DNA from 4 places in the Mesorhizobium sp. W050 genome. Region 1 is predicted to be linked to each of the others. Evidence: predicted binding sites of a transcription regulator. Region 1 holds the regulator's gene; each other region holds the start of a gene.
The links. Region 1 encodes PhoB, which activates phosphate uptake and scavenging genes when phosphate is short. Its sites were predicted from a motif close to TGTCATNNANCTGTCAT; they were not measured.
Positions count from the first base shown of each region.

Region 2: ACYG9Y_RS17115 (LTA synthase family protein) is a predicted target of PhoB. The motif match lies at 5,341-5,357, and genes of this name have one in related genera.
Region 3: ACYG9Y_RS07080 (esterase-like activity of phytase family protein) is a predicted target of PhoB. The motif match lies at 3,714-3,730, and genes of this name have one in related genera.
Region 4: ACYG9Y_RS15310 (RNA degradosome polyphosphate kinase) is a predicted target of PhoB. The motif match lies at 5,366-5,382, and genes of this name have one in related genera.

Region 1 covers NZ_JBTTIH010000001.1:5,848,629-5,856,451, forward strand. Annotated here, with positions in the region: gene ACYG9Y_RS28315 (substrate-binding domain-containing protein) at 22-1,050, shown strand; gene pstC (phosphate ABC transporter permease subunit PstC) at 1,146-2,606, shown strand; gene pstA (phosphate ABC transporter permease PstA) at 2,603-3,919, shown strand; gene pstB (phosphate ABC transporter ATP-binding protein PstB) at 3,937-4,761, shown strand; gene phoU (phosphate signaling complex protein PhoU) at 4,803-5,507, shown strand; gene phoB (phosphate regulon transcriptional regulator PhoB) at 5,524-6,213, shown strand; gene ACYG9Y_RS28345 (ROK family protein) at 6,244-7,479, opposite strand; gene xylF (D-xylose ABC transporter substrate-binding protein) at 7,740-7,823, shown strand, end outside.
Region 2 covers NZ_JBTTIH010000001.1:3,490,701-3,498,523, forward strand. Annotated here, with positions in the region: gene mltG (endolytic transglycosylase MltG) at 168-1,427, opposite strand; gene fabF (beta-ketoacyl-ACP synthase II) at 1,630-2,892, opposite strand; gene ACYG9Y_RS17100 (acyl carrier protein) at 2,927-3,163, opposite strand; gene fabG (3-oxoacyl-[acyl-carrier-protein] reductase) at 3,385-4,122, opposite strand; gene fabD (ACP S-malonyltransferase) at 4,183-5,130, opposite strand; gene ACYG9Y_RS17115 (LTA synthase family protein) at 5,408-7,336, shown strand; gene rpsF (30S ribosomal protein S6) at 7,649-7,823, shown strand, end outside.
Region 3 covers NZ_JBTTIH010000001.1:1,485,998-1,493,820, reverse strand. Annotated here, with positions in the region: gene ACYG9Y_RS07100 (sugar phosphate isomerase/epimerase family protein) at 108-1,016, opposite strand; gene ACYG9Y_RS07095 (Gfo/Idh/MocA family protein) at 1,013-2,044, opposite strand; gene ACYG9Y_RS07090 (LacI family DNA-binding transcriptional regulator) at 2,240-3,265, shown strand; gene ACYG9Y_RS07085 (ferritin family protein) at 3,293-3,607, opposite strand; gene ACYG9Y_RS07080 (esterase-like activity of phytase family protein) at 3,840-5,306, shown strand; gene ACYG9Y_RS07075 (L,D-transpeptidase) at 5,385-6,173, opposite strand; gene ACYG9Y_RS07070 (MATE family efflux transporter) at 6,372-7,823, shown strand, end outside.
Region 4 covers NZ_JBTTIH010000001.1:3,161,314-3,169,136, reverse strand. Annotated here, with positions in the region: gene ACYG9Y_RS15340 (amino acid ABC transporter permease) at 1-744, shown strand, start outside; gene ACYG9Y_RS15335 (amino acid ABC transporter permease) at 749-1,906, shown strand; gene ACYG9Y_RS15330 (amino acid ABC transporter ATP-binding protein) at 1,991-2,794, shown strand; gene ACYG9Y_RS15325 (TIGR02117 family protein) at 2,911-3,576, shown strand; gene ACYG9Y_RS15320 (FAD-dependent monooxygenase) at 3,800-5,038, opposite strand; gene ACYG9Y_RS15315 (zinc-finger domain-containing protein) at 5,058-5,303, opposite strand; gene ACYG9Y_RS15310 (RNA degradosome polyphosphate kinase) at 5,537-7,729, shown strand; gene ppx (exopolyphosphatase) at 7,729-7,823, shown strand, end outside.

The sequences.
Region 1 (7,823 bases):
TTCCGAACAGGAGCAGGCCACATGAAGAAATTCCTCGTTACGGCATCGGCCGTGGCGGTAGCGTTCGCCGCATCGTCCGGTGTCGCCGCTGCGCGTGACCAGATCCAGGTCGCCGGTTCGTCGACCGTGCTGCCTTACGCCAAGATCGTCGCCGAGCAGTTCGGCGAAACTTTCATCAGCTTCAAGACCCCGGTGGTCGAGTCCGGCGGCAGCGGCGCCGGCATCAAGGAGTTCTGCAAAGGCGTCGGCGAAGACACGATCGACATCGCCAACTCCTCGCGCCCGATCAAGAAGGACGAGCTGAAGTCCTGCGCCGACGCCGGCGTCAAGGACGTCCAGGAAGTCCGCATCGGCTATGACGGCATCGTCTTTGCCACCGACATCAAGGGTCCGGACTGGGCGCTGGTTCCCGCCGACATCTACAAGGCGCTCGCCGCCAAGCTGGTGGTCGACGGCAAGCTGGTCGACAACCCGAACACCAAGTGGAACCAGGTCAATCCGAAGCTGCCCGACTGGGATATCGCCGCCTATATCCCGGGTGAGAAGCACGGCACCCGTGAAGTGTTCGAGACCAAGCTGCTCGACGCCGGCTGCGACAAGGCCGCTTTGAAGGCTGCCGGCATCGCCGACGACAAGGAAATCGGCAAGACCTGCATCGCCATCCGCAAGGACGGCAAGGCTGTCGACATTGACGGCGACTACACCGAGACGCTCGCCCGCATCGACTCCAACAAGACCGGCGTTGGCGTGTTCGGCCTCGCCTTCTACGAGAACAATGCCGACAAGCTGAAGGTCGCTACCGTGGAAGGCATCGTGCCTTCGACGCAGACCATCGCCGATGGCACGTACCCCGTGTCGCGGCCGTTGTTCTTCTACGTCAAGAAGGCGCATCTGGGCGTCGTTCCTGGCCTCAAGGAATATGTCGAGTTCTTCCTTGATGACCAGATGATCGGCCCGGAAAGCCCGCTCGCCCAGTACGGCCTGGTTTCCGCTCCCGACGCCGAACGTCAGGGCCAGCGCGACGCCTTCGCCGCCGGAAAGACAATGTAATCAACGGACGGATCAGGGCGCGGATGAACTCCGCGCCCTGATTTCGCCGCTTGCCGCAACGGCGGCGGCGATCTGAATTTTCCCTGGGGTGGGTTATGTCGTCCTTGCTCGTACTCGCCATAATCATCGTCATAGGCGTGGTCGCTTTTGTGGTCGGCCGCCAGCGCGCCGCGGCGCAGGATGCCGGCAAGGTCAAGCCGCATTCGCGCGCGCATTATCATGGCTGGTGGGCCTTTCTGCTCGCGGTCCTGCCTGCCGTCCTTTTGCTCGCCGTCTGGGATATCGGCTCTTCCTTCTATCTCGACCGGCATATCCATGCCGCTTTGCCCGAGCGCACCGCCGACACAAAGGTCGCCAGCGAAGCGCTCGACGCCAGCCTGGTGAAGAGCCTGGCCAAGGGCTTGCGCCGGCTCGATGGCGATACCGCACTTCCCGCTACTTTCGCCGAATTGCAGCCGCTGCTCGCCGCCAAGGGCGTGGCACTGGCCAGCGACACACAGGACTACATGATCCCGATCGCGGTCGAGGCGAACCAGGTCCAGGACCGGCTCGGCCTGTTCGGCGCCGTGCTGACCTTCGCGCTGTCGGTCGCCGGCGCCTTCTATGCGCTGAGGCAGATCGCGCCGCGCGCCAGGGCGCGCAACAATGTCGAGAAGCTGATGCTGTGGGGGCTGCTTGCGGCCTCGACCATCGCCATCCTGACCACGGTCGGCATCGTGCTGTCGATGCTGTTCCAGACGATCACCTTCTTCGAAAGCGTATCACCGATGAGCTTCTTCTTCGGCACGGTGTGGGATCCGCGTTTCGCCGCCGCCGGTTCCGGCGGCAGCCAGGGTCAGTTCGGCCTGATCCCGCTACTCGCCGGCACGCTCTACATCGCCGCCGTCGCGCTTCTGGTCGCAGTGCCGGTAGGGCTGATGTCGGCGGTCTACATGTCCGAATACGCCTCGCGCAGCGTCCGGTCGGTGGTCAAGCCCGCGCTTGAACTGCTGGCCGGCATCCCGACCATCGTCTACGGCATCTTCGCCGTGGTCACGCTCGGACCGTTCCTGCGCGACCTCTCAGCAGCCCTCACCGGCGGCTCTCCCTTCATCCAGGGCCAGAGCATCTTCACCGCCGGCCTGGTGATGGGCGTCATGCTGATCCCGGTCGTGTCCTCTTTGTCCGACGACATCATCACCGCGGTGCCGCGCGCAATGCGTGACGGCTCGCTCGGCCTCGGTGCCACGCGCTCCGAGACGATCAAGCGGGTGATCCTGCCGGCGGCACTGCCCGGCATCGTCGGCGCCATCCTGTTGACGGCGTCGCGCGCCATCGGCGAGACGATGATCGTCGTGCTGGCGGCGGGCGTCGCGGCCAATCTGACGGCCAACCCGTTCGAGGCGATGACGACCATCACCGTCAAGATCGTCAACCAGCTGACCGGCGATCTCGAGTTCAACTCGCCGCAGACGCTGGTCGCCTTCGCGCTCGGCCTGACGCTGTTCGCGCTGACGCTGGTGATGAACATCGTCGCCCTCTACATCGTGCGCAAGTACCGGGAGCAGTACGAATGACCGACATCCCCCTGGACACGATGGCGGGTGCCGTCGCGCGTCCGCGCCGCGACATCGGGCTGAAGGCGCGCTACGCCGCCGAACGCCGGTTCCGCATCTATGGCGTGATTGCGATCTCGGTGGGCCTGGCGTTCCTGGCCATCATGTTGATCACCATCGTCTCGAAAGGCTACACCGCCTTCTGGCAGACGACGGTGACGCTGCCGGTCACCTTCGACGAGAAGGTGATCGATCCCTCCGGCAAGCGCGCGACCGACCCTACCGTGCTGATCAAGGCGAACTATCCCAAGCTCGCCGAAAACGCGCTGGTGGCCAAGCTCGGCATCGATCCGGCCAACAAGCCGATGATGCTGAAGCTCAAGGGCTTCCTGTCGGAAGGCGCCCGCGTCCAGCTGCGCGACATCGTCTCCGCCGATCCGTCGGTGATCGGCACGACGCGTGACGTCGACATCCTGGCCGCCGCCAATCTCGACTCGGCCTTCAAGGGCCAGATCGACCTCGGCGTCGATGAAGCGCGCCGCAAGGTGTCCGACCAGCAGATCGACTGGATGAACAAGCTCAAAGCCGAAGGCGCGATGGCCGAGCATTTCAACACCGGCCTGTTCAGCTATGGCGCCTCCAGCCGGCCCGAGACGTCGGGCATGGGCGTGGCCATCATCGGTTCGTTCTACATGATGGTGATCGTGCTTTTGCTGGCGCTGCCGATCGGCGTCGCCGCCTCGATCTATCTCGAGGAGTTCGCCAAGAAGAACCGCTTTACGGACCTGATCGAAGTCAACATCAACAATCTCGCGGCGGTGCCGTCGATCGTCTTCGGTCTGCTTGGCCTTGCCGTGTTCATCAACTTCCTCGGCATGCCGCGCTCGGCTTCCTTCGTCGGCGGCCTGGTGCTGACCTTGATGACGCTGCCGACCATCATCATCGCGACGCGCGCCGCCCTTGCCGCGGTGCCGCCGTCGATCCGCTCGGCAGCGCTCGGGCTCGGCGCCTCCAAGATGCAGATGGTGTTCCACCACATCCTGCCGCTTGCCGCCCCAGGCATCCTTACCGGCACCATCATCGGCCTGGCGCGTGCGCTCGGCGAGACAGCACCGCTGCTCTTGATCGGCATGGTCGCTTTCGTCGCCGATTATCCGACGACGCCTTTCGATCCGGCGACCGCGCTGCCGGTGCAGATCTACATGTGGGCAAACGAGGCTGAGCGCGCTTTTGTCGAGCGCATGTCCGGCGCCATCATCATCCTGCTCGTCTTCCTCATGGCCATGAACATCACCGCGATCGTGCTTCGGCGCCGGTTCGAGCGGCGCTGGTAGAAAAAAGGCAATTTGGTATGAACATCATGACCGAACAGTCCCTTGAGAATGCAGTGGGCGACAAAATGAACGCCAAGTCGAACGAAGTCATCAAGATGCGCGGCGACAAGGTCGGCGTCTTCTACGGCGAGAAGCAGGCGTTGTTCGACGTCAATCTCGACGTCCGCCAGAACCAGGTGACGGCGCTGATCGGCCCGTCCGGCTGCGGCAAGTCGACCTTCCTGCGCTGCCTCAACCGCATGAACGACACCATCGATTCGGCGCGGGTGACCGGCAAGATCACGCTCGATGAAGACGACATCTACGACAAGAACATCGATGTCGTCGAACTGCGCGCCCGCGTCGGCATGGTGTTCCAGAAACCCAACCCGTTCCCGAAGTCGATCTACGAGAACGTCGCCTACGGCCCGCGCATCCATGGGCTGGCCAAGCGCAAGTCCGACATGGACCAGATCGTCGAGCAGAGCCTGAAGAAGGCTGCGATCTGGAACGAGGTCAAGGACCGCCTGCAGGAGCCCGGCACCGGCCTGTCCGGCGGCCAGCAGCAGCGCCTGTGCATCGCGCGCGCCATCGCCGTGTCGCCGGAGGTGATCCTGATGGACGAGCCCTGCTCGGCGCTCGATCCGATCGCCACCGCCCGTGTCGAGGAGCTGATCGACGAACTGCGCCAGAACTACACGATCGTCATCGTCACCCACTCGATGCAGCAGGCGGCGCGCGTGTCGCAGCGCACGGCGATGTTCCATCTCGGCTATCTCGTCGAGGAGGGCGCCACCGACAAGATGTTCACCAACCCCGACGACAAGCGCACCCAGGACTACATTACCGGCCGCTTCGGCTGAGCCGTCCGGCGGGTGAATTTTCAGGCACGAGGACCAAGATCATGGGTGAACATACCGTCGCCTCCTTCGATGAAGAGCTCGGGCAGATCAGCAAGCTGATACGCGACATGGGCGATCTGGCCGGCTCGATGGTCAGCGGCTCGACCAAGGCGCTGCTCAATTCGGACAATGCGCTGGCACAGCGTGTCGTGTCCGACGACGCCATCATGGATGCGCGCCAGCGCGAACTGGACGACCGCGCCATCACGCTGATCGCCAAGCGTCAGCCGATGGCCAACGATCTGCGCGCCGTGGTCGGCTCGATCCGCATGGCGGGCGACCTCGAGCGCATCGGCGACCTCGCCAAGAACATCGCCAAACGCGTCGGCACCGTGGGCTTGAGCGTCACGCCGCGCGACCTCTCGCACTCCATCGACGCCATGGCGCAGCTGGTGCTGATCCAGGTGCAAGGCGTCGTCGAGGAATATGCCGCCACCGATGCGGCAGCGCTTGCAAAACTCAGGAATGACGACGAGCGCATCGACGTCAAATACACGTCCGTGTTTCGTGAGCTCTTGACCTACATGATGGAAGACCCTCGCAACATCACCGCCTGCACGCATCTCTTGTTCTGCGCCAAGAATCTTGAGCGCATCGGCGATCATGTCACCAACATCGCCGAAAATGCGTATTATGTGCTGACCGGCCAGCAACTGCCCGCCAATCGTCCGAAGCAGGACGAGACGGCGATGGCCATGCCGGCCTGATGAGGGTGAACTGCCGATGATCGCGCCACGCATCATGGTCGTGGAGGACGAGGAGCCGCTAGGCGTGCTCCTCCGCTACAACCTCGAATCCGAAGGCTATCACGTCGAGGTGGTGACACGCGGCGACGAGGCCGAGATCCGCCTGCAGGAAAACGTGCCCGATCTCCTGGTGCTCGACTGGATGGTGCCCGCTGTTTCCGGCATCGAGCTCTGCCGGCGGCTTAGAGTGCGGCCCGAAACCGAGCGGCTGCCGATCATCATGCTGACCGCGCGCAGTGAGGAAAGCGATCGCGTGCGCGGCCTGTCCACCGGTGCCGACGACTATCTGGTCAAGCCATTCTCGACGCCGGAGTTCATGGCGCGCGTGAAGGCGCTGCTGCGCCGGGCCAAGCCGGAAGTGCTGTCCAGCGTGCTCAAGGTCGGCGACATCGTGCTCGACCGCGAGTCGCACCGTGTCTACCGCAAGAAGAGCGAGATCAGGCTCGGACCGACCGAGTTCCGGCTGCTCGAATTCATGATGCGCCATCCCGGCCGCGTGTTCTCGCGCAGCCAGCTGCTCGACAATGTCTGGGGCGAGACGATCTACATCGACGAGCGAACCGTCGACGTCCATGTCGGGCGCTTACGCAAAGCGGTCAACAACGGCCGCATGCCGGATGTCATCCGTACCATTCGCGGCGCCGGCTACGCGATCAGGGAAGACTAGGATGCTGCGCGTCGCGCCGTTGCCGGCCATTCAGGCGACATGCTTGCCGGATTTGGCCTGAATGCCCGGCGCGAAAATCTCCTGATCGACGAAGCCGAGCGCGCGCATGGCACAGCCTTCGCGGATCAGCGGCAGCTCGTTGGGCTCGGTGTCGAAGGAGATCGACTTCGAGTGCTGGCCGCCGGCGGTCTGGGCGATCGCTTCGCGCAATGCCGGCTCGATCAGGTCGAAGGCGGCGGCGCTGACGCCAACCATGGCGACAGGCGCCGGGTCGATCAGCGCAAACAGGCTGCCGAGGCCGAAGCCGAGCGCCTCACCGGCCTTGCGATAGGCTTCGCGCTCCGGGCCATCGGTTTCGCGGGCGCGCGCGGCGAGTGCGCGCATATCAGCGTCGCCGATATCGACCGGCTCGGCATCTTCGCTCATCATTTTGGCGCTGCGCCAGATGGCGTAGTTTCCGGCATAGGCCTCGACGCAGCCGCGCCGCCCGCAGCGGCAGAGCGCGCCGCCCGGACGGTGGATCATGTGGCCGAACTCGCCGCCCGAGGAATGGGTGCCGGTGAACAGTTCGCCTTTCAGCACCAGCCCCATGCCGATGCCGTGCGACAAGAGGATCGCGATGAAATTGTCGCGGTAGCGCTCGGGCTGGCGCCATTGCAGGGCCACCGCCATCATATTGCAGTCGTTCTCCATGGTGGCAGGAATGCCGAATTCCGCTTCCAACATGTCGGCGAAGGCAATGTCGGTCAGTGGCGTGATTGGCGACCACAGCATGGCCCGCGCCTGCGAATCGGTGATGCCCTGGATGCCCATGGCAATGCGGGCGATGCTCTGGACATCGAGGTCCGGGTCCGCGAGACGCCGCCCGACGATTGCTACGCATTCGCCGATCAGCTCGTCGCGCGGCATGGTCAGCGTGTCGAGCCGGCGCTGTTCTTCCGCGACCACCTGGCCGGCATAGTCGGTGACGGTGACGGAGAGGAAGTTCAGCGACAGCACCACGGTCATGACCGCCGCCGCTTCCGGGTTGAGGCCAAGGCCGACCTGCGGCCGGCCGCGTTTCAGCGAGCCGGTCTCGCCAGGCTTGCCTTCAATCAGGATGCCTTCTTGAATTAGATCAGACGAGATTGCCGATATCGTCGAATGGCTGAGGCCGGTGGTCGCCGCAATCTCGGTCCGCGACGGCTGGCCGGCCCGGCGCACGGCCGAAATCACCATCGCACGGTTGCGACGGCGCAGATCGTCGTGGCGGATCCCAACCGACATTTGTTTTCCTCCCGGCCTCCTCGCGCCTCATGATAGTGTTCGACGGCACCAGCCAAATATTGGCAGACGCCGGCAGCCCTGTCATTGTTTATTGCGGAGCTCGAAAAAATTCGGCAACGCCATCAGAATCCATCAGAATCGATGTTGACAGCGCCTTATCATTGAACCAGTATTTTTTCGAGGCTCGAAAAAATAGGGCCTCCGTGTGCCGGCCCTCGGGCCAGTTTTGTCGCGCCGCACCCGGCGCAGGGAGGATTATGATGAACAGATTTGCAGCCGCCATGCTGGCGGGTGTCGCCATGTCGCTGGCGCTGATGTCGGTCGCGCAGGCGAAGGACAAGGTC
Region 2 (7,823 bases), 2.4 Mb from region 1:
AGATGTTGATTTCCGCTGTCGTTTCGATCTCGCAGGGCTGAAATAGAGAAGCAGAGGCACCCGAGCAAGACCGAAAACGCTTCGAACCCCGCTACTCGTTCAAAGCAGCAGCGCGTCCGCCTCTGTCCGCGTTGCTTAAGGTCGATCCGTCTGAAAGCGCCGACCTGCTACTGGGCGGCACCCGTATCGCCGCCGGCATCACCGCTGTCACCGGCGGCATCGCCACTTGCGTCACCGTTGTCGTCGCCATCCGCCGGCGCATCGGTCTGGCCCGGAGTCTTGGCGCCCTTGGCGGCGTCTTCAGCCTGCTTCTTCTGCAGTGCCCGGTAGCGGGCAACGTTCTCATTGTGCTCGGCAAGCGTGGTGGCAAAGACGTGGCCGCCGGTGCCGTCGGCGACGAAATAGAGATCATCGGTCTTCGACGGGTTGGCGACGGCTTCGAGCGCGGCGCGGCCGGGATTGGCGATCGGCGTCGGCGGCAGGCCGTTGATCAGATAGGTGTTGTAAGGCGTCTGTTTCTGGATGTCAGATTGATAAATCGGCCGGTCGGCGGGTTTGCCCTTGCCGCCGAACAGGCCGTAAATGATGGTCGGATCGGATTGCAGCCGCATGCCCTTGGCCAGACGGTTGAGGAAGACGGCGGCAACGCGCGAGCGCTCGTCGCCCCGGCCGGTTTCCTTTTCGACGATCGAGGCCAAGGTGACGAAGTCGTCGACATTGGCCAGAGGCAGGTCGGGCGCGCGCCGCTGCCAGACCTCGTCGACCAGCTTCTTCTGGTCGGCGAGCAGCTTGTCGACCATCTGTTGGCGCGTGGCGCCGCGGGTAAAGCGCAGCGTGTCGGTGGCGAGGCTGCCCTCAGCCGGCTTGGCGGCCGGCATGTCGCCGGTCAGCGCATCCTGCTCGGCGATGCGCTGCAGCGCCTGCTCGACCGTCAGGCCCTCGGGAATGGTCAGCGAATACATCACCGACTTGCCGCTCTTCAGAAGCTCCATGATGTCGCGCATGGAGGCGCGCGGCTTTATCTCGTATTCGCCTGCCTTCAGCGCTGAATCATTGCCATAGACCCGCACGGCGATGCGGAAGATGCGGGCATCGCTGATCAGCCCACGCCGTTCGAGCTGGTCGGCAATATCCTGGACGCCGGTGCTCGGCTTGACCAGGAAGGTGTCGCCGGCCACCGACGGGCCCGGTTCGTTGAATGCCTGCTTGCCGAAATAGAGCGAAACGCCGGCGGCGAGGATCATCAACATCACCGCGGAGATGACGAAGTTCATGAACACGACGACTTGGCTGCGCGAGGCGCGCGAGCGCTTTGGTGGTGGTGTGCCGGCTTCCGGGCGCAAAGCTTCGGCCGCGGTCTTCGGCACGATCGGGCCGGTCTGCTGGTTTTGTCCGAATTGTCCGCTGCCGCCCGGATTGGTGTTCATTAGCGCCCTACCATCTGATCTCTTAGAGCGACCATGCGCCCGATTGGACGCACAGCGTGCCCTAACATTTCAAGCCTACGCATCGTGCTTTTAAAAAAAGCGCCTTCGGTTTCAGGCCGATGCGACGAATCCCCAGCGGCAGAGTAGGCTTGAATATGGCAAAATTGACGACAGACCGCTGGCGCGCCGGTCGATACCGCAATCAGCCTGTATAACGCTGGAATACCAGCGAAGCGTTGGTGCCGCCGAAGCCGAAGGAGTTGGACAGCGCCACGTCGACCTGGCGATGCCGTGGCGTGTTCGGAACAAGATCGATCGCGGTTTCGCGTTCCGGGTTGTCAAGATTGATGGTGGCTGGCGCGATGTTGTCTCTGATAGCGAGGATCGAAAAGATCGCCTCGGCGGCGCCCGCGGCACCCAGGAGATGGCCGATCGACGACTTGGTCGATGACATCGAGATTTTCGAGGCGGCGTTGCCGACCAGCCGCTCGACGGCGCCGAGTTCGATCGTGTCGGCCATGGTCGAGGTGCCGTGCGCGTTGATGTAGTCGACGTCGGCGGGCGTCAGCTTGGCCCGGTTCAGCGCCGCCGTCATGCAGCGGAAGGCGCCGTCGCCGTCTTCGGCCGGTGCAGTGATGTGATAGGCATCGCCGGTCAGGCCGTAGCCGGTGACCTCGGCATAGATCTTGGCGCCGCGCGCCTTGGCGTGTTCGAGTTCTTCCAGCACGACGACCCCGGCGCCCTCGCCCATGACGAAGCCGTCACGGTCGCGGTCATAGGGACGCGAGGCCTTCTCAGGCGTGTCGTTGCGGTCGGTGGACAGTGCCCGGCAAGCAGCGAAGCCGGCAAGCGATAGTCTGGTCACCGGCGATTCCGCGCCGCCGGCCAGCATCACGTCGGCATCGCCGAAGATGATCAGGCGGGCGGCATCGCCAATGGCGTGCGCGCCGGTCGAGCAGGCGGTGACGACGGCGTGGTTGGGGCCTTTCAGCCCATGCCGGATCGATACCTGGCCAGATACCAGGTTGATAATGTTGCCGGGAATGAAGAATGGACTGATACGGCGCGGTCCGCGCTCTTTCAGGATGATAGCGTTCTCGGCGATGCCCTCGAGGCCGCCAATGCCGGAGCCGATCATGACGCCGGTGGCGCAGCGCTCGGCTTCGGTGCTGGGCTCCCAGCCGGAATCCTTCAGCGCTTCGTCGGCGGCCGCAATCCCGTAAAGGATGAAGTCGCCGATCTTGCGCAGTTCCTTGGGCTCGAGCACGGCTTCGGGATTGAGCGTGCCGTTGGTGCCGTCACCGCGCGGAATGACGTGGGCTATCTTGCAGGCAAGATCTTCCACTTCGAACTCGGTGACGCGCTTGGCGGCGCTGCGGCCGGTCAGAAGTTCCTTCCAGCTGTGCTCGAAGCCCATGCCGAACGGCGAAACCAGGCCAAGGCCCGTGACGACGACACGCCTCATCGCAGGTCCTCCCCGGTGATGACTGCGGATAGTGTCAGGCCGAAGCCTTGTCGATGTACTTCACGGCATCGCCGACGGTCAGGATGGTCTCGGCCGCATCGTCCGGAATCTCGACGCCGAACTCTTCTTCGAAGGCCATGACGAGTTCGACCGTGTCGAGGCTGTCCGCGCCCAGATCATCGATGAAGCTCGCCTGCTCCGTCACCTTGTCGGCATCGACGCCAAGATGTTCGATGACGATCTTCTTGACGCGCTCTGCGGTGTCACTCATTTGGGGCATCCTCGTCTTTTGTTTGTCTGTCTTCGTTAGCGGGCAGAATGCCGCTAATCAAGCTGAAAGATGGTCCTGCCGGAAACGCAACGATGCCGGACCGGTTTTTGCCCGAACCGCCGGGTTGCGGGCCGCATTACACGAAAAATGGCTGAGGTCCAAGGCGAAATGGTCTCTTTTCACAAGCCGGCCATGTCTTCTTATCACCAGGCAATATCCCGTCAGATCATGGCCATGCCGCCGTTGACATGGATGGTCTGGCCGGTGACGTAGGCTGCCTCGTTGGAGGCGAGATAGGCGACGGCCGACGCCACTTCAACACTCGTGCCCATACGGCGCGTCGGGATCGCGGCCATTATCGCGTCTTTCTGCTTGTCGTTGAGCTTGTCGGTCATGGCCGATTCGATAAAGCCCGGGGCGACGCAGTTGACGGTGATGTTGCGGGTGGCGATCTCCTGCGCCAGCGACTTGGAAAAGCCGATCATGCCGGCCTTGGAGGCGCAATAATTGGTCTGGCCAGGATTGCCGGTGACGCCGACCACCGAGGTGATGTTGATGATGCGGCCATGGCGGCGGCGCATCATCGGATGGGTCAGCTCGCGGGTCAGCCGGAACACGGCGGTGAGGTTCACCTCCAGCACGCTGTCCCAATCCGCGTCCGCCATGCGCACGAACAGGCCGTCCTTGGTGATGCCGGCATTGTTGACCAGTATGTCGACGCCTTCGAGTTCGGCTTCGGCCTTCTGACCAAGCGCCTTGACCTCGTCACGGTCGGCAAGATTGGCCGGGAACAGCTTTACCCGGTCGCCGAGTTCGCCGGCCAGGGTCTCCAGTTTCTCGATGCGGGTGCCGTGCAGGCCGACAATGGCGCCTTGCGCATGCAGCACCCGGGCAATCGCCTCGCCAATGCCGCCCGATGCGCCGGTGACGAGCGCCTTGCGGCCGGTCAGTTCGAACATTTTCGTCTCCTGATCTTAAGAGAACACCCTTCCCACGGGAGGGGTTGAATCGCCAGTGGATTATGCAAGAGCGGCCAGCGCCGCCTCGACATCGGCCGGCGTGCCGACGGCCGATGTGGCGATGTCGCGGCTGATCCGCCGCGCCAGGCCGGAAAGCACCTTGCCGGCGCCGATCTCAAACAGCGTGGCGACGCCATTGGCGCCGAACCACTCCACCGTTTCGCGCCAGCGCACGCGGCCGGTGATCTGCTCGACCAGGCGGCGCGCGATCTCGTCGGGGTCGCTGGTCGGGACTACAGTGACGTTGGAGACGACGGGCACCACCGGTGCATTCTTGGTCACCCCGGCCAGCGCCTCGCGCATGACATCGGCCGCCGGCGCCATCAGCGCCGAATGGAAGGGGGCCGAGACCTGCAGCATCAGCGCCCGCTTGGCGCCCTTTTCGGTGCACAGTTTCGCGGCGAGTTCCACCGCCGCCCTGGCGCCGGAGATCACCAGTTGGCCGCCGCCATTGTCGTTGGCGATCTGGCAGACTTTGCCGGATCCCGTTGCGGCCTCGGTGCAAGCGGCTTCAACGTCGGGCTGTTCCAGTCCGATGATCGCCGCCATGGCGCCCTCGCCGGCCGGCACCGCCGCCTGCATGGCGTTGCCGCGGATGCGCAGCAGCCGGGCGGCATCGGCGACCGAAACGAAACCGGCCGCGGCAAGGGCGGAATATTCGCCGAGCGAATGACCGGCAACGTAGGCAACCTTGTCCTTCAGCGAAAAGCCGCGCGCTTCCAGCGAGCGGATTCCCGCCAGCGAGACCGCCATCAGCGCCGGCTGGGCATTGGCAGTCAGGGTCAGCGCCTCTTCCGGGCCTTCCCAGATCAGTTTCGACAGCTTTTCGCCCAACGCATCATCGACTTCCTCGAACACCCTGCGTGCCTCGGGGAAGGCGTCGGCGAGGTCCTTGCCCATGCCGACAGCCTGGCTGCCCTGTCCCGGAAAGGTGAATGCGACGGCCATTTGGGCGCTCTCCAGCGGCTGATTTTTCCTGCCTGTGACGCAAGGCGGACCGTCAAGTCAAGCCCGGAGGCGGCATTTCCGCTCTCGCTTGAACCGGAGCTGACCTCGAGTCCCTGTTCCCAAAGGCTTTTCGCCGATCACACCTGATGAAAACCGCTCACGAATCGTTTGCTGGCTCTTCTTATTTTCGCCACAGGCGCTAGCTTTTGCATGACAGTTCTATGACAGAACGGTGGCGCGAGTGGAAATTCGCGTTGCTTGGGCCGGGGGAAGAGACGTGGCTAGGATCAGGAAGGGCGCGGCCGTATCCGCGCCACAGTTCTTGGAAGACGATCCGTCCACCGGCTACCTGCCGGGGCGCAGATGGCCGGTCATCCGCTACGGTCTGGTCACGCTGCTTGCCTCCGCCATCCTGGTGTTCGCCATCGAATGGATCGTGCGCGGCGACTTCTTCGGCACAGTCGACTTCTTCCTGCAGCCATTCAAGCCGGGCTGGACCACCATCATTGTCTTTGCATTGGTGCTGATGGGACTGGACGCCGTGCTTGGCCGCAGTCACCAGAGCCTGATGATCGTGGCGCCGCTGACGCTGGCGCTGGCCTTTGTCGGGCATCAGAAGTCGCATTATCTCGGCGATCCGCTCTACCCAACCGATTTTCTTTATTCGCGCCAGATCATGGCACTGATGCCGCTCCTGGTGCGCGAGCGGCCTTGGACGGCGCTCGCCATGGCGGTCGGCATCGTCGCCGGCCTGTCGCTGCTGATCTATGGCTGGCGGTTGTGGCGCCGCAAGGTTCCGATCCTCAGCCGCAAAGGGCGGCTGGCGCGGCTGACGCTGGCAGTGCCGCTGCTCGCCTTCTTCGTCTCGATCATGGACTACGCCACCTTCTCATGGACCCGCGACCGGCTGCAGATCATCCCGATCATGTGGGACCAGAAGGAGAACTACGCCTCCAACGGGTTTGCGCTGGCCTTCGCGCTCAACGTGCCGATGGCGCATGTCTCGGCGCCGGCGGGCTATTCCGACAAGGCGATCGACGCGATCGACAGGCCTGCTGTGGCGGCCTCGGTACCGGATGAGAAACCCGACATCATCGTGGTGATGAGCGAATCTTTCTGGGATCCGACCAAGCTGCCCGGCGTCACAATCACGCCTGACCCGATCCCCAATGTGCGGGCGCTGCGTTCCGGCTATATGTTTTCGCCGGAATTCGGCGGCATGACCGCCAACATCGAATTCGAGGCGCTGACCGGCTTTTCCAATGCCTTCCTGCCGGCAGGCTCGATCCCCTACCAGCAATATGTGCGCACGCCGACGCCGTCGCTGGCGACCTTCCTGAAAAGCGAGGGCTACCGGGCGCGCGCCATCCATCCGGGCACCAACTGGTTCTGGAACAGAGGCGCCGTCTATGCCGATTTCGGTTTCAACGATTTCCGCTCGGAAGAGACGCTGCCGCCACTGGAAAAGCGCGGGCCGCTGGCTTCCGATGCGTCGATGACCGACGAGATCATCGCAGAGGCCGACGCCAGCGAGCGGCCGGTGTTCTTCTTCGCCGTCAGCCTGCAGAACCACGGTCCCTACGAGCCGTACCGCTATTACAATCCGACCCACAAGGTCGCGGCGCCGATCAGCACATGGGCGCGGGAATCGCTGCTCAGCTATGCCGAAGGCTCCGCCGATGCCGACCGTGGCCTCGAACGATTGATCGAATGGGCGAAGAAGCGCGAGCGGCCGACGGTCATCGCCTTCTTCGGCGACCATCTGCCGCCGCTCGGCCCCGTCTATGTCGAAACCGGTTACCTGAAGGACAATGTCGCGCCGCGCAAGGAACCGACGCCGGAGGCGGCACTGGAGCATCATCAGACGCCGCTGGTCATCTGGTCTAACCGCACCGGTCCGGCGCAGGATATGGGCGCGGTGAGCCCGGCCTTCCTGCCCTACCATATCCTTACCACGGCCGGGATCACGCACCCCTACTATACCGGCTTCTTAGGCGCGCTGCGCGAACGCTATCGCGTCGTGGATCGCAATCTGCTTCTGACACCGTCAGGTGAGGCCACGGCGGACTGGGCGCGGCAGAAGGACATCGATCCGGCGATCAACGATTTCCGCATGCTGCAATACGATATGATGTTCGGCAAGCGTAAGGCGGCTCCGGACTTCTTCCCCGAAACGATCAACGGTCGTACCCCGCATACGAGTTGATGCCTGGTCTTTTCCAACCCTGCGACGCCAGGACGCTGTCCGGAGCATGCGTTACCCTTGCCTTCCAGCCAAATTGCTAATATAGACGCCCGCAATCTGCCGGTCCTTGCTGGGGGCTGAACGGAGGGCCGGAGGTTTTACCCAAAACCTTCGTGTGAAGCCAGAAGCGCTTCCGCCTCCCGTGTCTCCGCTCTCGACCGTCTCGAAATGCTCCTTTCTTCCTCGCCCCCTCGGGACCAGCGGGTCAGAGAAGTTGCAGAGGCTTTTGCCGCGAGGATCCGGGAGAGAAACGAAGAAAGGCACTGAACCACTATGGCTCTATACGAACATGTGTTCCTTGCCCGGCAGGACCTCTCGCAGCAGCAGGTCGATGCGCTTGTCGAACAGTACAAGGGCGTCATCTCCGCAAATGGCGGGTCCGTCGGCCGGGTCGAGAACTGGGGACTGAAGTCCCTCACCTACCGGGTCAACAAGAACCGGAAGGCTT
Region 3 (7,823 bases), 4.4 Mb from region 1:
CTCCCTTTTGTCCTCGGTGAGCCGAGGGGTTCGTCGTTCGCTTTTCGGCAGTGCTTGTCGGCAGTGCTTGGCAATCTGTCAGGCCGGCTCCTCCCACCGGCCCTCGGTCACGCTGGGTTCGGCAGGTAGGTCGCTCCTCCCCGGCATTGCTTGAGGTATTCCAGCCCGCGCACCTGGCCTGTGATTTCGAGGTCGCCGCGATAGACCGGGTCGTGCCAGCCCTCGATGTCGATGGCGCCCTTGTAACCGGCCAGCCGCAATTCGCTGATCACCCGCGTCCAGTCGCTGTCGCCAAAACCAGGCGTGCGCATCTGCACGAAGGGCAGCTTGCCGAACACGCCGTGCTCGCGGATCACATCCCAGCGCACCGTCGCGTCCTTGCCGTGGACATGGAAGATGCGCGGCGCCCATTTGCGGATCTGCGGCATCGGGTCGATGAGATAGACCAGCTGATGGCAGGGCTCCCATTCGAGGCCGAGATTGTCGTCGGGCAATTCGTTGAACATCAGCTCCCAGGCGTCCGGATTGTGGGCGATGTTCCAGTCGCCGGCGGCCCAGTTGCCGTCCATGGCGCAATTTTCGAAGGCAATGCGCACGCCCTTGTCGGCGGCGCGTTTGGCCAGCGGCCCCCAGACCTCACGGAAGCGCGGCAGGCTGTCGGTCAGCTTCTTGCCGCGCAGACGTCCGGTGAAGCCGCTGACGATCGAAGCGCCGAACAGATGCGCATTGTCGATGACGGTTTCCCAGGCCGCGAGCACGCCGCGATCGACCTCGCCATCCTCCAGCGGATTGCCGAACACGCCGATCGACGACACGGCGACATCGGCATCGCCGATCGCCTCGCCAATCTCACCGGCGAGCCGCGCCAAATCCTTGCCGCCCAGCGTCTGCCAGAAGAAGGGCTGGATGCTCTCGAAGCCGAGCGGCAGAATCTCTTTGATGTAGGCGGCCGGGTCTTCGAGATTGGCCCGCACCATGGTGCCGATACGGATGTCGAGAAGCGGGTTTGGCATCATGATGCTTCCTGTGTGATTGCGACGCGCCGTCCGGTCTCGGCGCTTTCGATGGCGCCAAAAACCATGGCCAGGCTTTTGATGTTGTCGCTGCCACGGGTTTCCGGCTCGCTGCCGGTCTCGATGGCGTGGATGAAATCCTTGATGATGCCGAGATGACCGCCGACGCGGTCGGCGGAATCGAGCGGCGGTACTGTGATGGGCTGGGTCAGGTCGAACAGGCCGTCGCGGACCGACAACACAACCTCGGCCTTCAGTCCGTCCTCGCCGTCCCAGAGCAGGCTGCCGTGCTCGGCGACGATGCGCCATGTGCTCTCCCAACTGGTGCGGAAGCCCGCCGCGCACCAGGAGCCTGCATAGGTGAAGCGCTTGCCGCCGCCGAGATCGAAGATAGCGCTGGCCGACGAGCCCTGCCGGTACCAGGAATTCGCCGGATCCCATTCCTGGCAATAGACGCCGGCGGGATCGCCTGCGACCATGTAGCGGGCGGCGTCGAATGTGTGGATCGCCATGTCGAGCAAGAGCACATGCGCCATCTCCTCGCGAAAGCCGCCGAAATGCGGCGCGACGAAGAAGTCGGCATGGATGCTGGTTGGCTTGCCGATGGCGCCGGAGTCGAGAAAGCGCCTTATGCGCCGGACATTTGCGACATAGCGGCGGTTCTGCACGACCGCATGGACGCGCCCCGCGTTACGCGCCGCATCGACGATGGCGCGCGCATTTTCCGGAGTATCGGCCAGCGGCTTTTCCGTCAGCAGATGGCAATTATGGGCAAAGGCGGCAAAGGCGACATCACGCCGGGCGGCTGGAACCACGACATCGAACACCGCGTCGGGCCTGGTCTGGTCGAGCACCGCGTCGAGGCTGGTGCCGATTACCGCGCCGTCGAGCCCGTATTCGTGCGCCCTCGCCTTCGCCCGTTCGGCGTCGAGATCGACAAGGCCGACAATGGCCAGCCCGTCGATCTGCCTCGCGGCATCGAGCCAGGCCTTGCTCATCGCACCACAGCCGACGAGGACGGCATTCATCATCCGGCATTCCTCCCGTCCGGTCCCTCCAGACCGAATGTCACGGCATTTCCGGCATCACCGTAAACGTTTCTCCGTAAACGTTTACGAGAACACACCCGATGGCGTAGAATGTCAATCGGCTGCCAGCGAAAAATCATCCCGAAGCCTTGGCCTGGGCGGCAGCCGGTGCTAGCCAAGACAGGGGGAGAACTGTCCTTGGCGTCCAGCATCCATGACCTTGCGCGTCACCTGAACATTTCGATCGGCACCGTGTCGCGGGCGCTGAACGGCCGCGCCGACGTCAATGCCGACACCCGCCAGCGCGTGCTCGCCGCCGCCAAGCAATTGAACTATTCGCCCAACCAGTCCGGCCGCAGTCTGCGGCAAGGCACCACCCATTCGATCGCCTTCATGCTGCAGCCGCATCCGGGCGACCAGCAATATGGCGAACCGTTCTTCATCCCGTTCCTGATCGGTCTGCAGGGCCGACTGGCCGAGGATGACCTGGATCTGATGGTCGTCATGGGCGAGCCCGGCCAATATCAGCAGGAGAGGCTGCGCCGCGTGGTTGAGACGCGCCGAGCCGACGCGGTCGTGTTGGCCAATACACGGCGGGAAGACGATCGGATCGACTATCTCAGCAAGGCTGGCTTTCCCTTCGCCACGCTTGGCCGAAGTCAATCCGGCGACGACACCTATCCTTCGCTCGATATCGATTTCGAGAGGGCGGGTGACGAAGCCGTCGACCGGCTGGTCGCGCGCGGCCACCGCCGCATTGCCGCCATCCGCCCTTCGCTGGATCTCAACTTCGGCTACCTGTTCCTCGACGGCTACCGCAAGGCGCTGGGGCGGCATGGCATCGAAGTCGACCCCGGCCTGATCGCCGACGGCTTCATCAACGAGGCCGGAGGCTACCAGGTGACGCCGCGCGTGATGCTCTCCAAGGACCGGCCCACAGCCATCATCTTCAACAATGACGCAATGGCGCTCGGCGGCTGCAAGGCACTGGCCGAGATGGGCATCAGGCCCGGCCACGACATCGCGGTGATCGTCATCGTCGACACGCCGCTCTGCCGTTATTTCTCGCCGGCGCTGACCGCCTTCCGTCCGTCGCTGGAGCCGATGGGCCGGCGGCTGGCCGAAATGCTGCTGGCCTCGCTTCCCGCCTTTGCCGGCCCGGAAGGTCCGCGCATCATCCGCGAAGTCTGGCCGCTGGAGCTGATCGCCCGCGACAGCGATTGATCCGCCGCGGAGGAAGGCCGGCGGGCCTCAATCCACCTTCTTCTCGCCCCGCTCGCCGGCCTTGACGATGTCGCCGGTGGTGAACAGGATTTCCTTCAGTTCCGTGCGCCAGTCTTTCTTCTGGCGCAGCAGGAATTCCAGATCCATGCCGAAATGCTTGAACTCCTCGCCTTGCGCGTTCTTCATGATCGCCTTGGCCTGAGGGTCTTTCTCGACCGACATGCGCTGTTCGTACCAGCTGATCGCCTCGGCCTCTTCGATCAACGAGGTGATCATGCGGGCAAAGGTCCGCACCTCCTGCGTCAGTTCTTCCGGTGGCTCGTGATACTGATCGAAACCCATTTATCCCTCCTGGGCCCGGGGCTCGACCGGCCATCGCAGGCGACGCTTGGGCTCGCGTGCAACGGATCAGGCTGGAAAATGGTTCCGGAGCGCGTGCGACACGGTCTGTCACGCAACTATCATCTTCGCGTCCTAGACCGCTCATCGGTGGGCGCGGCATCGTCGATTGCGGCGGCTTCGTCATCCGGCCGTTCCGGCCCGTTCCGTCACAAAGAGGTTATCCCATGAAAAATTGCACCGAACCGTGTCGCTCGGCGCCGCATTGGCGCTGTTTAGCGCCCTGACCCCTGCCCTTGCCGACAGCACCGCCACCGTTGGCGGCTTCGTCAACAAGGGCCTGGTCGGCGTCGGCCGCATTCCGGCCGATCAGAAGGACAAGTTCGGCGAGACCTTCGGCTCCGGCTCCGGCATGTCGATCGACGCCGCAAGCTGGACCCATGGCGCGGATGGCTACAAGGGTTCGCTGTGGCTGCTGCCGGATCGCGGCTACAATGTCGTCGGCACCACCGACTACCGGCCGCGGCTCAACACTATTCGCATCGAGTTCACGCCGACCGCACTGGGCGCCACGCCCACCGCCGGCCAGGAAAGGACCGGCGTCAAGGCGACGTTAGCCGATTCCCTGCTGCTCACCGACGACAAGGGCGCAGACGCCACCGGTCTCGATCCGCTCAACGGCTTGCGCGCGGCCAATGGCGACCTGCCGATCCTGCCCGAGGCCAATGGCAAGCTGGCGCTCGACAATGAGGCGATCGCGCGGCTGCCCGACGGCACCATGTTCATCTCTGACGAATACGGCCCCAACATCTACCGCTTCTCGGCCGACGGCCATCTGTTGTCGGCAACGCAGCCGCCCGCCGCTTTGGTGCCGATGCGCAAGGGCGCGCCGAACTTCGCCTCCGACAATCCGGGCCCCGGTGCAGCCGAACCCGATCCGAAGGATCCCGAAACCGGCCGCCAGAACAATCAAGGCCTCGAAGGCATGGCGCTGACGCCGGACGGCAAGTCGCTGATTACTGTGCTGCAGTCGGCGCCCCGCCAGGATGGCGGCGATTCGCCCGCGACGCGCCAGAACACCCGCGCGCTGGTCTACGACGCCTCCGACCCGGCCCATCTCAAGCTGGTGCATGAATATGCCGTGCCGCTGCCGGTGTTCAAGGACGCCAAGGACAAGACCAAGGTCGCCGCGCAGAGCGAAATCGTGGCGCTGTCCGACAAGACCTTCCTGATGCTGGCGCGCGACAGCGGAAACGGCCAGGGGGTGAAGGGCGATACTTCGCTGCTGCGCCAGATTTTCGTCGTCGACGTCTCTGGCGCCACCGACATTGCCGGCGGCGCCTTCGATGCCGCCGACAAGCCGCTGGCGCCCAAGGGCGTGCTCGACCCCTCGGTGACGCCGGCCAAGCTGACGCCGTTCATCGACATCAACGACAACAAGGAACTCGGCCGTTTCGGCCTGCATGACGGCAAGCCCAACGACAAGAACAATCTGTCGGAGAAGTGGGAAGCAATGTCGGTGGTCAGCGTGCTCGATCCGGCGCTGCCCGACGACTATTTCCTGTTCGTCGGCAACGATAACGACTTTCTCACCGAGGACGGTTTTCAGGTCAGCGCGCCCTACAAGGCCGAAGACGGCGCCGATGTCGACACCATGTTCCTGGTCTATCAGGTCACGCTTCCGGGCCTCGCCAAGAAGTAGCCGTATACGGAGAGGCGGACGCGCCCGGCGCGTCCGCCTCTAACCGTTTGTCGGCGATCAGCGATGCCGTGAAGGCACCTATTTCAAAATCTCCGCATCCCTTGGCACGCCGGCATCGATCGGCTCGGCGGTCCGGCTCGACACAGCCATGATCTTGCCCGCGGCCGACAGGTTCGGGCGCACATAGACCTGGGCTACGCCGTTGACCCGGCTGTAGAGGTCGATGATGTCCTGGTTCATGAAGCGCACGCAGCCCGACGACGCGTTCTTGCCGATGGAATCCCATTCCGGCGTGCCGTGCAGCCGGTACATCGTGTCCTTGCCGTCGCGGAACAGATAGAGCGCGCGCGCGCCGAGCGGGCTCTGCGGTCCGGGCGGCATGCCGTCCTTGTATTTCGCCAGTTCCGGCCGGCGCTGGATCATTTCCGGCGGCGGCGTCCACACCGGCCATTTCTTGCGCGCCTGGATCACGGCGCTGCCGGTCCAGCCAAACCCGGCCTTGCCGAGGCTTACGCCATAGCGCATTGCCTTGCCGCCATCGCGCACCAGATAGAGAAAATGCTCGGATGTATCGACGACGATCGTGCCGGGTTTTTCGCCGGTCGGATCGTCCACGATCTGGCGCACGAACTTCGGATCGAGCTTGGCCACGGGGATTGCCGGCAATGAAAAGCCCTCATCGACGCGCGCCGAATACATGGTGGCGGCATCGCCCAGAGCCGGTTCGGGCGCCGGAGCGGGCGTTGGCGGCACCACGACGTCGGTCGTGGTGCAGGCTGAAAGCGCCATGGAAGCGGCACCCAAAGCGGATATTCCAAGAAACGCGCGCCGGTTCAGGCGCTCGGAAAAAAGCGGATTGTCGGACATGATCCCCCCAGCCTATTCATCATATCCAACAGGATATGCGACCCCACGCGGCGACGACCCATATCCCATTCCGAATGTTTTGAGAACTGATTAGCGTGAAGCCGCCAGGTGGCATGTTCCAATGCCGCATCGACCTTGTCCGTTAAATCGGCGATCATTGCCGGGCGGACTTTGAGATGAACCTTCGCCGAACAGCCCATGGACGAAAAAATACTACCGCGCCGGCGCACCGGCGATCTCACCAGCGGCCCAATCCCTCGCACGCTGCTGTTGTTCGCGCTTCCGGTGCTCGGTTCCAATGTGCTGCAGTCGCTCAACGGTTCGATCAACGCCGTCTGGGTCGGCCGCTTCCTCGGTGAATTGGCGCTGACGGCGACCTCAAACGCCAATCTGGTGCTGTTCCTGATTCTTGGCACCGTGTTCGGCATCGGCATGGCCGCCACCATCCTGGTGGCGCAATCGGTCGGCGCCCGCGACCTGCCCGAGGCGCGGCGCATCGTCGGCACCAGCGCCAGCTTCTTCTTCCTCGTCTCGGCTATCTTCGCCGTCTGCGGCTGGATCTGGGTCGACGCCATCCTCAACACACTGGGCACCCCGCCCGATGCGCTGCCGCTGGCGCGCTCCTATCTGCGCATCATCTTCGTCGCCGTGCCGATGATGAATCTTCTGTCCTTCGTCATGACGGTGCTGCGCGGTGCGGGTGATTCGCGCACGCCATTCTTCTTCATGGCGCTCGCCGTCGTGCTCGACATCATCCTCAATCCGCTGCTCATTCGCGGAATCGGCCCCTTCCCCGAGCTCGGCATCGCCGGCTCCGCCACCTCGACGCTGATCGGCCAGACGGTGAGCGTGATCGCCATCCTCGTCGTGCTTTATGCCAGAAAGCATCCGTTGCGGCTCGCCGGCGCGAACCTCGCTCTGCTGCGGCCGGATCCGGCGCTGCTCAGGATCGTCGTCTTCAAGGGCGTGCCGATGGGCCTGCAGATGATCGTCATTTCGGCGGCGGCGCTGACCGTGATGGGCATCGTCAACTCCTACGGCTCGCAGGTCGCCGCCGCCTATGGCATCGCGGCGCAGCTGTGGACCTATATCCAGATGCCTGCACTGGCGATCGGCGCCGCAGTCTCGTCGATGGCGGCCCAGAATGTCGGCGCAGGGCGGTGGGACCGCATCGGTCGGATCGCGGCGTCCGGCGTCGGCTTCAACCTGGTGCTCACCGGCGCCCTGGTGGCGCTGCTGTTCTTCTTCGACAGGCCGGTACTCGGCCTGTTCCTTAGCGGGGACAGCACCGCAATCGACATTGCAGCCCACATCAACAAGGTGGCGTCCTGGTCGTTCATCCTGTTCGGCGTCACCATCGTGCTGTTCGCGACCGTGCGCGCCACCGGTGCCGTGATGCCGCCGCTGATCATTCTGGTGATTTCCGTGATGGTCGTGCGTACCGGCTTTGCCTACTTCTTCAGGAGCTACATCGGCGAGGAAGCGCTGTGGTGGAGTTTTCCGGCGGGATCGATCACCTCGCTGGTGCTGGCCGCCGCCTATTATCGCTTCGGCCGCTGGCGCACCATGCACATGATCGAGGACCGGCCGGCCGCCGGCGAGCCGCCCGACACCGGCCTCGGCATCCCGCGCGGACGGGCAAACATGGCG
Region 4 (7,823 bases), 2.7 Mb from region 1:
GGCGTGCTCGCGGTACTGCCGGCGCCTCGCGACAGTTTCAATTTGCCGTTCGGCTCTTTCCTCAACCAACGCGGTTTCTATTTTCCGCGCGCTATCTGGGGCGACGGCTCCTGGCTGATGTTTGTCGCCTTGCTTGTCGGCATCGCCATGGCTTTTTTTGTCGCGCGCACGGCACGCCAGCGGCAAATGGCAACGGGCCAGCAGTTTCCCGTATTCTGGACTTCGGCGGCGCTGATCGTCGGCCTTCCGCTCCTGGCCTATGCGCTGAGCGGCTTTCCCTTGAGCTTCGACTTTCCAAAACAATCGACCTTCAACCTGACCGGAGGCTTTCAGATCGGGCCGGAGTTCCTGTCTCTCTATTTGGCGCTGTCCTGTTACACGGCCTCCTTCATCGCCGAGATCGTGCGCGCCGGCATTCTCGGCGTCAGCAAGGGTCAGACCGAAGCGGCTGGCGCCCTGGGGCTGCGGCCGGGATCTATCCTGCGGCTTGTCGTCGTTCCCCAAGCCATGCGGATTGTCATCCCGCCGCTGACCAGCCAGTATCTCAACCTGACCAAGAACTCGTCGCTGGCCATCGCCATCGGTTATCCCGACCTGACGGCGATCGCGGGCACAGTGCTGAATCAGACCGGTCAAGCGGTCGAGGGTGTGCTGATCATGATGGTCGTCTATCTCATCATCAGCCTGGTGACGTCGGCGGTGATGAATGTGGTCAACGCGAGGATGGCGCTGGTGGAGAGGTAAGACCATGCAGGAACATGATACCTCCTGGGTGCGGACCGAAATGGCACTCGCTCAACAAGCCCCGGCCGGCGTGCGGGGGCCTTTGGCCTGGGTTCGCAAGAACCTGATCGGTTCGGTGGGCGACGTCATCCTGACTGTAGTGGCTATTGCGCTGGTGGTGATGATCGTGCCGCCCATCGTCAACTGGGCCTTCATCAACGCCCAGTGGACGGGGCCGGACCGGACTGTATGCGCCACGGTGGCGCAAGGCGGAATCCAGCCGGACGGCTGGTCAGGCGCCTGCTGGGCCTTCGTCAACGCGAAGTTCGGCCAGTTGATGCTTGGCCGCTATCCCCTGGAAGAGCGCTGGCGGCCGATCCTGGTCGCCGTCCTGTTCGTGGCGCTGCTGGTGCCGTTGCTGATGCCACGCGTGCCGCGCAAGGGGTTGAACGCCATTCTTCTATTCCTGGCACTGCCGATCATCGCGTTCGTGCTGCTGGTCGGCGGCATCGTCGGCCTGCCGCATGTGGAGACCCAGCTATGGGGCGGGCTGCTGGTTACACTGAGCCTGTCCTTTGTCGGCATTGCCGTGTCGCTGCCGATGGGCATCGTGCTGGCGCTCGGCCGGCGCTCCAAGATGCCGATCGTCAAGACACTGTGCGTGGTCTTCATCGAGTTCGTTCGCGGCATCCCGCTGATCACCGTTCTGTTCTTTGCCAGCGTCATGCTGCCGCTGTTTCTGCCCGCCGGTGTTTCGTTCGACAAATATCTCAGGGCGCTGATCGGCGTCTCGCTGTTTGCCGCCGCCTACATGGCCGAAGTGGTGCGCGGCGGCCTGCAGGCGATCCCCAAGGGTCAGTATGAGGGGGCTGATTCGCTTGGCCTGGGCTACTGGCAGAAGATGGTGCTGATCGTGCTGCCGCAGGCACTGAAGCTGGTCATCCCCGGCATCGTCAATACCTTCATCGGTATGTTCAAGGACACAAGCCTCGTCATCATCATCTCGATGTTTGACCTGCTTGGCGTCGTCAAGCAGAACTTCTCGGACGCCAATTGGGCGACCCCACAGACCGCGAGATCCGGTCTCATCTTTGCAGCCTTCGTCTTCTGGCTGTTCTGCTTCGGCATGTCGCGGTATTCGATGTACACGGAACGCCGGCTCGACACCGGCCACAAACGTTGATGCATGTCGCCCAAAAGTGTTTAGCGGTTTTGGGACAACGACATGCATCATAGCTAAAAGACAGAACAAAAAGGGGAACCTGCCATGGTCATAGAAAACGCCGTCAGCGCCGAAGAGATCAAGGTCGATGCCAAGAAGATGCACATTTCGACCACCGATGTCGCAATCGACATCATCGGCATGCACAAATGGTATGGCGAGTTCCATGTGCTGAAGGACATCAACCTCAAGGTGATGCGCGGCGAGCGCATCGTCATCTGCGGTCCTTCGGGCTCGGGCAAGTCGACCATGATCCGCTGCATCAACCGGCTGGAAGAGCACCAGAAGGGCAAGATCATCGTCGACGGCAAGGAACTCACCAACGATCTCAAGAAGATCGACGAGGTGCGCCGCGAGGTCGGCATGGTGTTCCAGCACTTCAACCTGTTTCCGCATCTGACCATCCTGGAGAACTGCACGCTGGCGCCGATCTGGGTGCGCAAGACGCCGAAGAAGCAGGCCGAGGAAATCGCCATGCACTTCCTCAAGCGCGTCAAGATCCCCGAACAGGCCAACAAATATCCGGGCCAGCTGTCGGGCGGCCAGCAGCAGCGCGTGGCGATAGCGCGTTCGCTGTGCATGAACCCGCGCATCATGCTGTTCGATGAGCCGACCTCGGCGCTCGATCCCGAAATGATCAAGGAAGTGCTGGAGACGATGGTGGGCCTGGCCGAGGAAGGCATGACCATGCTGTGCGTCACTCACGAAATGGGCTTTGCTCGCAAGGTCGCCAACCGGGTGATCTTCATGGATCAGGGCCAGATCGTCGAACAGAACACGCCGGCCGAGTTCTTCGACCATCCGCGCCACGAGCGCACGAAGCTGTTTCTGTCGCAGATCCTGCACTGAGCATTTTCATGCGAACCAAAAGAGCCCGGCCGTAATGCGGCCGGGCTCTTTTGCTACCTGGGGTCGGGGTTAATCTTCTCCATTGAAACGCCAGGGAAACACAAGGCCGCCGCCGTATGAGAAAAGGCCTGCGTTTCCTGGCCATGCTGATTATCGTGGTCGCGCTCGCTGCCACGCTCGGCACTTTGGTGCCGCGCCCACTGTGGCCGGCGTCAGCGGCGGGTGAGGGCACGCGCCATATTCTGGTGCTGGAGAATCCGATCCACACCGACATCGCCATTCCCGTCGATGACGAGGTGCGCCGGCGCTTCCATTTCCTGGTCGCTGCCGGCATCCCTGTCGACGCCCCGGAAGTGCGCTACATCGTCTTTGGCTGGGGCGGCCGGGCCTTCTATCTGGAGACGCCGAGCTGGTCGCAGCTGAAGACAGTGCCCGTCCTCAAGGCGCTGACACTGGACGCCTCGGTCATGCATGTCGATATCGCCGGGGCCATCGCCGAGCCGCACCCTGCTGTCACCGGTTTCGACATCGATGAGGAACGTTTTGCAGCGCTGCTCGACTATATCGACGCGAGTTTCCAGCAAGGGCCGCATGGTCCGGTCGTCATCGAGAACGCCGCCTATTCCAGCTTCGACCGCTTCTTCGAGGCGAACGGCCATTTCAACGCGCTTGTCGGCTGTAACACCTGGACAGCCGCCGGCCTGCGCACCGCCGGCCTGCGCACCGGCTGGTGGAACCCGCTGCCGGCCTCGCTGGGCTTGTCGATGCGGTTTTATAACTAGCAGTCCTTCATCGCACCGCGACAGTGTTGGATCTTTTGAAGTCAGCGGGACAGCACCCCCCTCTGGCCTGCCGGCCATCGCCCCCGCAAGGGGGGAGATCAGCCGTTTTGCCCGCGGCGCTCCTGCTGCAACGCCGGCGATTTTGGCGAAGGCGACGGCGACATCCAATCTCCCCCCTTGCGGGGGAGATGTCCGGCAGGACAGAGGGGGGTGGGAAGGATCGCTAAGTCGACGATCTAGACTGCCGAGCGTCCGCTCGCCACCCATAGAGCCAGTCGAGGTCGGCGGCGAGCTTGTCGGGCGAGCGCATGGCCAGGAACAGATTGCGGGCGATCGCCACCGGGCCGGCAGCATGCCAGGCGAGGCGGTTTACGGCCCCACGACGCGCGGCCTTGGCGACACGCGGCCGCCGAAGATTTTCCCAGATTTGAAAACTTCTGGGCAGATCGCCAGGGAAATCGGCGATAGCGTCGGCAAGCGTGATGGCATCCTCGATCGCCATTGCCGCGCCCTGCGCGGCAAACGGCGTCATCGCGTGCGCGGCGTCGCCGATCAGCGCGATGCCCTGCGGGCTCGTCCACCGCTTCTGTTCGACGGTGTGGATCGGAAAGGCCGTCCATGGGCCGGCCAGTGCCACAAGCTTCGTCAGGCCCGGCGCGGTGCCGCGCAGGGCAGCCGTGAGGATCGCGGGATCGGCATGGCCTGACCAACCTTCCGCCATGCGCTCGCCCTTGGTGAAGGCGGCGAGATTGAAGGCCCGGCCTTTGCTGACGGGATAGGCGACCATGTGGAAGCCTGGATGCAGGAACGTGGTGACGCAGTCGGCGGCGCCGATCGCGACAAAGGCTTCGCCGGCGGCGCTCTCGGCCGCGATCGTGACTCGCCAGGCGAGTTCGCCCGAAAAACGGCTTTTGACGAAGTCCTCGCCTGCGAGTTGCGCCCTGACTGCCGACCAGACGCCGTCGGCGCCGACCAGCAGTTTGCCGCGTGCCTCGATCTCGCGGCCGTCCACTTCGGCGGTCACGGCGACATATTGCGCGTCTTTGACGATGCCGGTCACGCGGGCGCCGGTGATGAGCTCAATCTCCGGCCGTTCGGCCATTTGCGCCAGCAGCGCTGCCTGCAGATCGGCGCGGTGAGCGACGAGATAAGGCGCCTGCCAGCGCGCTTCGGCGGCTTGCCCAAGCGGTACCCGCGCCAGTTCGCGCAGCGTCCCGGCGTCCTTGAGCACGACCGCTTCCGGCCGCAACGCTGCGGGCAGCAGTCGGTCGAGCACGCCGAGTTTTCCAAGAATGCGTGTTGCGTTGGGCGAAAGCTGGATGCCGGCGCCGGCCGCTTCTAGGTGCTGTGCCTGTTCGATCAGCTTTACCGGATAACCCCGTCCGGCGAAGGCAAGGGCAGCGGTCAGCCCGGCGATGCCGGCCCCGGCGATTATGACCTGCCGGGACCTGATGTCTTCCATCGGGCTTGTCGCGGAAGGATCAGGCGGCCTGGTCGATATAAAGGCAACCGGCCGGCAGCGTTTCCGTCGCCCTCAGCTTCGCCGAATAGCGGTAGAGCGTCGAGCAATAGGGGCAGACCTTTTCATTGTCGTCGCCCATGTCGAGGAACACATGCGGGTGGTCGAAGGGCGGGTTGGCGCCGGTGCACATGAATTCCTTGACGCCGATGTCGATTGCCGGATGGCCCGCATCGTTCTGGAAATGGGGAATGGAACCGCCTGCCATCGTCGTCTCCTTGATCTCGTCGAAAAGCATCTGGAACATAACAGGCCTGTTTGCAAGATCGATGAAATGAAACTGTCGCAAAAGCCTGTCAGAGGATACGGTGAGCCGGTTAAGTGCATGTCCCTGAAATCGGAATGGTTTTCGCCGAAGGGCCATGCGTCACAAAAGCGTGTTAGAGGCATGGCACGTCCAGCGGCGCTCCAAGGGACGGTTGGCGGGGAAGAGCAGGAACCATGAACGAACTGAAGCCGGTGCAGAGCGAATTCATCAATGTCGAGGTGGCGAGCCCCGAGGGCGGCAACCCCGATCGGTTCGTCAACCGTGAGTTCTCCTGGCTGCAGTTCAACCGGCGTGTGCTCGAGGAATTGCAGAACGAGCACCATCCGCTGCTCGAACGCGTCCGTTTCCTGTCGATTTCGGCCGCCAATCTCGATGAATTCTTCATGGTCCGCGTTGCCGGCCTTGCCGGCCAGGTGCGCGAAGGCATTGCGCTCAAGAGCCCCGACGGCCGCACGCCGGAGCAGCAGCTGGAACAATTGCTGCGCGAAGTCGAGCGGCTGCAGGAGGACCAGCAGAACAGCCTTTCGGCGCTGATGCTGCTGCTCAACAAGGAAGGCATTGAGAGCATCACCCGCGATGCACTGACCAAGGATGAGAAAGTCTGGCTGGAAGACCATTTCCAGGACCAGGTTTTCCCGGTGCTGACTCCACTGTCGATCGACCCGGCGCATCCGTTTCCGTTCATTCCCAATCTCGGCTTCTCGATGGCGCTGCAATTGCGCCATCGCAAGAATGGCGAGGAGATGAGCGCGCTTCTGCGCCTGCCGGTGGCGCTGAAGCGCTTCATCCGTCTGCCCGACCGCAAGCAGCACGTTCGCTTCATTCCACTGGAGGAGGCTGTCGGCCTCTATATCGGCAAGCTGTTCCCCGGCTATGAGGTCAAGGGTTCCGGCACCTTCCGCATCATCCGGGACAGCGATATCGAGGTCGAGGAAGAGTCGGAAGATCTCGTGCGCCTGTTCGAGACGGCGCTGAAGCGGCGCCGCCGCGGTTCGGTCATCCGCATCGAATTCGACAAGTCGATGCCCGGCGAATTGCGCGAGTTCGTCGCCGGCGAGCTTGGCGTCTCTTCGAGCCGCATCAGCGTTCTGACCGGCCCGCTGGCGCTCAGCCAGATTTCCGAGATCGTCGCCGTGCCACGCGACGACCTGAAGTTCACCCCCTACAATCCACGCTTTCCCGAGCGCATCCGCGAGCATGGCGGCGATTGTTTCGCGGCCATCCGCGAGAAGGACATCGTCGTCCACCACCCCTATGAATCCTTCGACGTGGTGGTCCAGTTCCTGCGCCAGGCAATGGCCGACCCGGAGGTGGTGGCAATCAAGCAGACGCTCTACCGCACCTCCAACGACAGCCCGATCGTGCGCGCCTTGGTCGACGCGGCCGAGGCCGGCAAGTCGGTGACCGCCCTGGTCGAGCTCAAGGCGCGCTTCGACGAGGAAGCCAACATCCGCTGGGCGCGCGACCTCGAACGCGCCGGCGTCCAGGTCGTGTTCGGCTTCCTCGAACTGAAAACCCATGCGAAAATGTCGCTCGTGGTGCGGCGTGAGGACGGCAAGCTGCGCAACTATGTACATCTCGGCACCGGCAACTACCATCCGGTGACCGCGCGCATCTACACCGACCTGTCCTTCTTCACCACCGATCCGACGATCGCGCGCGATGTCGCCCAGCTGTTCAACTTCATCACCGGCTACGCCGAGCCGACCGATGAGATGCGGATCGCCATCTCGCCGTTTACGCTGCGCAGCCGTATCCTCAAGCACATTGCCGACGAGGTCGCCTACGCGCTGGCTGGCCGTCCGGCGCGCATCTGGATGAAGATGAACGCGCTCGTCGATCCCAACATCATCGACGCGCTCTATGACGCCAGCCGTGCCGGCGTCGAGATCGATCTCGTCGTGCGGGGCATCTGCTGCCTGCGGCCGCAGGTGCCCGGCCTGTCGGAAAACATCAGGGTCAAGTCGATCGTCGGCCGCTTCCTCGAACACAGCCGCATCTACTGCTTCGGCAACGGCCATGGCCTGCCGTCGGACGAGGCGATCGTCTACATCGCCTCGGCCGACTTGATGCCACGCAATCTCGACCGCCGCGTCGAGACTATGGTGCCGATCACTAATCCGACGGTGCATGAACAGATCCTTGGCCAGATCATGCTGGGCAACATCATGGACAACCAGCAAAGTTTCGACGTATTGGCTGACGGAACCTCCCGGCGCGTCGTGCTGGAGGAGGGTGAGGAACCGTTCAACGCGCAGGAATATTTCATGACCAATCCGAGCCTGTCGGGACGGGGTGACGCGCTGAAGTCGCATGCGCCCAAGCGCATCGCGCAGTTCAAGCGTCGCAAGAAGAACACCGGCTGATGATTTCAACGTCCCAAGGCCGGCTGCAGGATCGCCGGCCGCTGTCCATCATCGACATCGGCTCGAACTCGATCCGCCTTGTCGTCTATGAAGG